Shumkonia mesophila: one gene and its partner. The protein of the gene in region 1 interacts with the protein of each later gene in a pairwise test. Links are inferred from orthologs where the notes say so. Each region holds a gene or a part of one and is shown on either strand. Other genes may lie near its edges.

Region 1 (3,598 bases):
GTCGTCGCCACCCTGCTGATCTGCGTGGTGGGCTACACGGTGGCGATCCTGGGTGTGGCCCGGTTCTTTCCGGATACCGCCCAGGGCTCGCTGATCACGGCGGCGGATGGAAAGGCCATCGGCAGCCGCCTGATCGCCCAGAACTTCACCGAGCCCGGCTATTTCTGGCCGCGGCCGTCGGCGGCGGGAAAAGAGGGATACGATGCGACCGCCGCGGCGGGCAGCAACAAGTCCCCGACCAGCGCCGACCTCAGCGAACGGGCGCGCCAGTTGGTCGCCCGCTACGGGGCGACGGCCGCCAAACCGTTGCCCGCCGAACTGGCGGCGGCTTCGGGCGGCGGGCTCGACCCCCATATCAGCGTGCAAGCCGCGCTGTATCAGGCGGAACGCGTGGCCGGGGCTCGCGGTCTGCCCCTCTCGCAGGTCGAGGCCGTCATCGATCGCCACGCCTTCGCTCCCGGCGACGTGCTGACGCCCGATCGGCTGGTCGACGTCCTGGAGATCAATCTCGCGCTCGATCGCCTGTCGCGTTGAACGGGGGAGGCGATACACGGGCGCGGGTTGCGGATAAAATGGGGGGCGTCGAAACAGGGACGCGCAATTGAATGGCTGAAGACCAGGACCGTCCGGCACCCGATGCTCTCCTCGAAGAGGCCAAAAAGGAAGGTCGCGGCCACCTGAAGATCTTCCTCGGCGCCTATCCCGGCGTCGGCAAGACCTATGCGATGCTGATGGCCGCGCGCCAAAGGCGCAAGGAAGGCCTCGACGTCGTGGTGGGCATCGCCGAGACCCACGGCCGGATCGAGACGGAACGGCTGCTGCGCGGCCTCGAGGCAATTCCGCGCCGACAGGTCGAGTACCGGGGCCGCGCCTTCGGCGAGATGGACCTGGATGCCGTCCTTGCCCGCAAGCCGGCACTGGTGCTGGTCGACGAGTTCGCCCACACCAACGTGCCGGGCAGCCGCCACGAGAAGCGTTACCAGGACGTCGAGGAACTGCTGGCCGCCGGCATCGACGTCTACACGACCCTCAACGTTCAGCACATCGAGAGTTTGAACGACGTCGTCGCCCGAATCTCCCGCGTGCGGGTGCGCGAGACGCTGCCCGACCACGCCTTGGAAGCCGCCGACGACATCGAGATCATCGACCTGCCGCCGGACGAGCTGATCCAGCGGCTGCGCGAAGGCAAGGTCTATGTCCGCGACCAGATCGGCCGCGCCATCCGGCATTTCTTCAGCAAAGGCAACCTGACCGCCTTTCGCGAACTGGCGATGCGCATCGCCGCCGAGCGTGTTGACGCCCAGATGGTCCAGTACATGCGGGCCCACGCCATCCCCGGCCCCTGGCCGGCGCAGGTGCGCCTGCTGGTTTGCGTCGATGCGACGGAGGGATCGAACAGCCTGGTCCGGGCGGGACGGCGGCTTGCCGAGCGATTGCGGGCGCCGTGGATCGTCCTTTACGTCCGCACGCCGCATCACGACAGCCTCGACGACGCGGCGAAGGACCGCATCTCCGCGGTCTTGCGGCTGGCCGAGCGGCTGGGCGCCGAGGCCGTGACGCTGCCGGCGGAATCCCATGTCGCCCGAGAGATCGTGAGCTATGCCAGTTCGCGCAACGCCACCCACATCGTCCTCGGCCGGCCGCGAGCCGGATCGCTGCGTCACCTGTTCTCCGAGCGGGTGGCCGCCCATGTCGGCCGGCGCGCCGAGGCCTTCGAGGTGGTTACCGTTCCCCGCCAGACGGATGAGGAGAAAGCCAAGCGGCCGCCGGTTGCGACCAAAACGTCGGGCATCGCATGGCGCGACTACGTTTGGGCCACGCTGGGCGTTGCGGCGGCGACGTTCGTGGTCGCCTACGTCGAGCGCTTTTTTTCCGTCGCCAACCTGTCGTTCTTCTTTTTGGCGGCGGTCCTTCTGATCGCGTCGCGATTCGGGTTGGGGCCGGCGCTCTATGCCAGCGGGCTCAGCTTTCTCAGCTTCAACTTCTTCTTCACGGTGCCGTATTTCACGCTGCGGGTCGTCAGCGAGCAGGATGTTTTTACGCTGGCGCTCTTCCTGCTCATCGCCGTCCTCACCGGGAATCTGGCGGCGCGATTGCGCCGGCAGGTGAAGTCCATGCGATCCGCCGCGCGCAGTTCGGCCAACCTTTACGAATTCAGCCGCAAGGTCGCGGCGGCGGCATCGTCCGACGACGTCCTGTGGGCGGTCGTCCACCATGTCGCCTCGACGCTGGAGTGCCGTTCGCTGATCCTGCTGCCGAACGACGGCAAGCTCGAGATCGCCGCCGGCTATCCGCCGGAGGACCGGCTCGAGCAGCGCGACCGGGCGGCGACCGAGTGGACGTGGAGCAAAGGCGAACCGGCGGGCTGGAGTTCCGACACGCTGCCGGCCGCCGACTGGCTGTTCCTGCCGCTGCGCACCCGCCAGGGCACCATCGGCGTGCTCGGCGTCAGTTTCGAGGACAGGCGTCCACTGGAACCCGACCGGCGCCGGCTGCTCGACGCCATCACCGACCAGGTGGCGGTCACCATCGAGCGCACCAACCTGATGGCCGTCATGGAGGATACGCGTCTTCTGAATGAAACGGAGCATTTGCGCGCGGCACTGCTGTCGTCGGTTTCACACGACCTCAAGACGCCGCTCGCTTCCATCATCGGCTCGGCGACCACGCTGGCCGACCCCGGGGTCACCCTGCCCGCGAAGGCCCGCCAAAACCTCATCCAGGCGATCCTGGACGAATCGGCGCGCCTGCACCGTTTCGTCCAGAACCTTCTCGACATGACGCGGCTCAGCTACGGGGCCCTCGAGATCAACCGGCAATGGTGCGATCTGGGCGAGATCATCGACCGGGCCCGCCACCAGACCGAAAAGACCTTGTCGCGCCACACGCTCGACGTCCGCCTGCCGGGCGACCTGCCCTACCTTCGGGTCGACCCGCTGCTCATGGAGCATATCCTGGTCAATCTGCTCGACAATGCCGCCAAGTACGCGCCGCCGGGCACGCGCATCGAGATCGCCGGGCGGGCGGAGGAGGAAAGCCTCGTCATCTCCGTGACCGACCAGGGGCCGGGCATCCCCGAGGGTGAGCGTGAGGCCGTGTTCGACCAGTTCTACCGTGTTCGAGCCGAGGACCGGCAGGTTGCCGGCACCGGGTTGGGCCTGTCGATATGCCGTGGCCTTATCGAGGCGCATGGCGGTAAGATCGCCATCGAAGCCGGACCCAAGGGGAAGGGCACCATGGTCATCATGAGTTTGCCGCTCGAAGCGGCGCCCGACGTTCCGTCCGAACCGGAAGACCTGGCGGGCGGCGGGGCCTAGCCATGACCGTGACAGGCAGCCGCATCCTCGTCGTCGACGACGAGCCGCAGATCCTCAAATTCCTGGAAATCAGCCTTACCGCCTACGGCTACGAGGTCGAGCAGGCGGCGAGCGGCGAAGAGGCGTTGCAGGTGGCCGCCATCAAGCAGCCGGACCTTGTCATCCTCGACCTCGGGCTTCCCGGCATCAGCGGCCACGATGTCATCGCCCGCATCCGCGAATGGTCGCAGGTGCCGATCATCGTGCTTTCGGTGCGCGAGGCCGAATCCGAAAAAATCAGG
Region 2 (3,033 bases), on another replicon or contig:
TGACGACTGCTTCCAATCGGCCAACTGGCTGGTGAAGTCGCTGCATCAGCGGGCGACGACCATTCTCAAGGTGGCGGCCGAGATCGTCCGCCAGCAGGACGGCTTCTTCGCCCACGGGGTGCAGTTCCTGCGGCCCCTGGTGCTGCGCGACATCGCCGAAGCCATCGAAATGCACGAAAGCACGGTCAGCCGCGTCACCTCCAACAAGTTCATTGCCAGCCCCAGGGGCATCTACGAGCTGAAGTATTTTTTCACCGCCTCCATCGCCAGCTCGTCCGGCGGCCAAGCCCATTCGGCCGAGTCCGTGCGCTGCCGCATCCGCGAGCTGATCGAGGCCGAGAAGCCTGCCGCCGTCCTTTCCGACGACACCCTGGTCGAGATGTTGAGCAGGGAAGGCGTCGAGGTGGCCAGGCGAACGGTGGCCAAGTACCGCGAATCCCTGGGCATCGCCTCCTCGGTCCAGCGGCGGCGCAACAAGACCAGCGGATTGTGACGGTTTTTCAAGGCGTTGCCGGGCTCCCGCCGCGGCTATTGACTCCGATACCGGGGGTCACTAAGTTCCGGGCCTCTCCGATGAACACGGAGGCCGGGCGGTGGTGGGCCATTGCGACAAGCCGCGCTGGGAATTATCTAAAAAGCAGTAGCCAATTCCGGGTCCCCCGGGGCTGTGGGGCCACACACGGCAGGACAGCTTTCCTCATGGAAATTTCAGTCAAAGGCAAGAATCTTAACGTCGGCGACGCGCTTCGCGAATACGTCGTGAAGAACCTCACCTCCGACGTGAAGAAGTATTTCGACCGCGCCCTTCACGCGACCGTCATCTTTTCGCGGGAAGCGCACCTCAACCGGGCCGAGATCACCGTCCACGCCGGACGGGGACTGGTGATGCAGGGCGGTGCCGCGGCGGACGAAATCCATGCCGCTTTCGACAACGCGTTGGACCGCATCGCCAAGCAGCTGCGGCGCTACAAGCGCCGCCTGAACGACCACCACAAGGGCGTGGGCGGGGCCGAGGATGAAACCATCCAGGCTGCGCAGTACGTCCTGGCGGCAGAAGGCGAGGACGAGGAGATTCCCGCCGACGGCCAGCCGGTGGTCATCGCCGAAATGGCGGCCGAGATCGACACCATCACGGTCAGCGAGGCGGTGATGCGCATGGACCTCGCGGACTCCCCGGTGGTGATGTTCCGCAACCGGGCCCACGGCGGTCTCAACGTGGTGTATCGGCGGCCCGACGGCAACGTCGGCTGGATCGATCCCCGGGGAACGCGCGAAGGTTAAGGGGCGGTGATGGAGATTTCCGATCTGATCACGACCGAGAGCGTGATCCCACATCTGCATGCCACCAGCAAAAAACAGGCGCTGCAGGAACTGGCCAAACGTGCCGCCGGCGTTTCGGGCATGCACGAGCGGGCCATTTTCGACGTCCTGCTGGAGCGCGAGCGGCTGGGGACCACCGGGGTGGGCAACGGCATCGCCATTCCGCACGGCAAGTTGCCCAATCTCGACCGCCTGTACGGCCTGTTCGCCAAGATGGACAAGCCCATCGACTTCGATGCCATCGACGAGCAGCCGGTCGACCTGATCTTCCTGCTTCTGGCGCCCGAATCTGCCGGCGCCGACCACCTCAAGGCCCTGGCCCGGGTGTCGCGCCTGCTGCGCGACAAGAGCGGCTGCGAGAAGCTGCGCGGCACCGACAGCGCCGAGGCCCTCTACGCCATCCTCACCGAGTCGGCGACGTCGCACGCCGCCTGAGGCGGCGCCTTCCAGCCAAGCGATTCCGTGCGATCGTAAATCGCTCTAATGAACGCTGACCGGCTCCAGCTCGTTCTGGCGCACGGTGGCCAGTGCGAGGTCACGGTTGGGCACCACGGCCAAGTGCTGGCCGTTGGCGGCATGGATGGCATAGGCGTGGGCGCCGTTGACGACCACCGGCTTGACGTAAGCGACGTCCTCGACACCGAGGGTGGCGAAGTCGGCGAGAGTCAGGTCCCGCGACAGCGGCGCGCCGGATGAGTTGTTGCTTGTCTTGTCGTGCATGGCAATCTCCTTCGCGGCGCCTGGATGGTCCGGCACGCCGAGGGGTTGCGAATTGGAAGGCGAAGGCTCGAAGCGGGTTTCGGCCGGGACAGCGTCAGACCTCGGTGTCCATCTCGATGGTCTTGCGCTTGCCGACGGCTTTCTTCGACCCTCCGGCGTCGATCGGCACGGTGCGCGCTTTCGCTTCCGGCAGCTGGCGTTCCAGGTCGATGTGGAGCAGCCCGTTGTCGAGCGAGGCGCCCTTGACCTCGATGCCCTCGGCCAACACGAAGCTGCGCTGGAATTGCCGGGAAGCGATTCCCCGATGCAAGTAGACCCGCCCGGCATCCTCGTCATTCCCGCGGCCACGGATAATCAACTGGTTGTCCTCAATGGTGACGTTGAGCGTGTCCATCGAGAATCCAGCCACCGCGAGCGTGATGCGCAGGGCGTTCTCGCCGGTCTGTTCGATGTTATAGGGCGGATATCCGTCGTGCGACGTCTTGGCGACGCGATCGAGGATGCGCTCGAAATGATCGAACCCCAGCAGCAGCGGGCTGTCGAATACGGATACACGGGCCATAATAGGTCGTCCTCCTCCAGGTACGAGCGAGTCCGGTTTTTGCGGGCCCTCGTCGAGGCGCCCCGCCGGCGGCCATAAGGCACCGCCGGCAACCGCGTATTATTTCGGTCGGGATCGGCTGCAAGTCAATAGGGGGTAACGGCCCCGCCGGTTAGCCGCGCCGGAGCGAAACGCCCTTTTCCTTCATCAGGGTCACCAGCTCGCCCGATTCGACCATCTCGCGAAAGATGTCGGCGCCGCCGACGAACTCACCCTTGATGAAAAGCTGCGGCAGCGTCGGCCATTGGCTGAACGACTTGATGCCTTCGCGCAGCTCGGGGTCGGCCAGGACGTCGATGCCCTTGAAGGGCACGCCCAGGACCTGCAGCCCCTGGGCGACATGGGCGGAAAAACCGCATTGCGGGACTGCCGGCGTGCCCTTCATGAAAAGG

What was found.
Region 2: the proteins of ODR01_RS03715 (region 1) and ptsN interact in binary tests that used the Escherichia coli proteins (3 or more experiments, as listed by UniProt). The link is inferred for Shumkonia mesophila from one-to-one orthologs.

What each region holds. Positions count from the first base shown.
Region 1 is NZ_JAOTID010000002.1:49,544-53,141, reverse strand. What follows is about bases 234-3,517. They hold ODR01_RS03715 (sensor histidine kinase KdpD), read left to right. Parts: upstream 234-605; coding sequence 606-3,317; downstream 3,318-3,517. Other genes in these bases: ODR01_RS03710 (response regulator transcription factor), read left to right, coding at 3,320-3,517; ODR01_RS03720 (potassium-transporting ATPase subunit C), read left to right, coding at 234-534. Outside these bases: more of ODR01_RS03720, read left to right, coding at 1-233; more of ODR01_RS03710, read left to right, coding at 3,518-3,598. UniProt on the Escherichia coli protein: Member of the two-component regulatory system KdpD/KdpE involved in the regulation of the kdp operon. KdpD may function as a membrane-associated protein kinase that phosphorylates KdpE in response to environmental signals.
Region 2 is NZ_JAOTID010000001.1:678,256-681,288, forward strand. What follows is about bases 304-3,022. They hold ptsN (PTS IIA-like nitrogen regulatory protein PtsN), read left to right. Parts: upstream 304-1,290; coding sequence 1,291-1,755; downstream 1,756-3,022. Other genes in these bases: rpoN (RNA polymerase factor sigma-54), read left to right, coding at 304-493; hpf (ribosome hibernation-promoting factor, HPF/YfiA family), read left to right, coding at 700-1,281; ODR01_RS03070 (DUF1150 family protein), read right to left, coding at 1,801-2,040; ODR01_RS03075 (Hsp20 family protein), read right to left, coding at 2,135-2,602; grxD (Grx4 family monothiol glutaredoxin), read right to left, coding at 2,754-3,022. Outside these bases: more of rpoN, read left to right, coding at 1-303; more of grxD, read right to left, coding at 3,023-3,033. UniProt on the Escherichia coli protein: Seems to have a role in regulating nitrogen assimilation.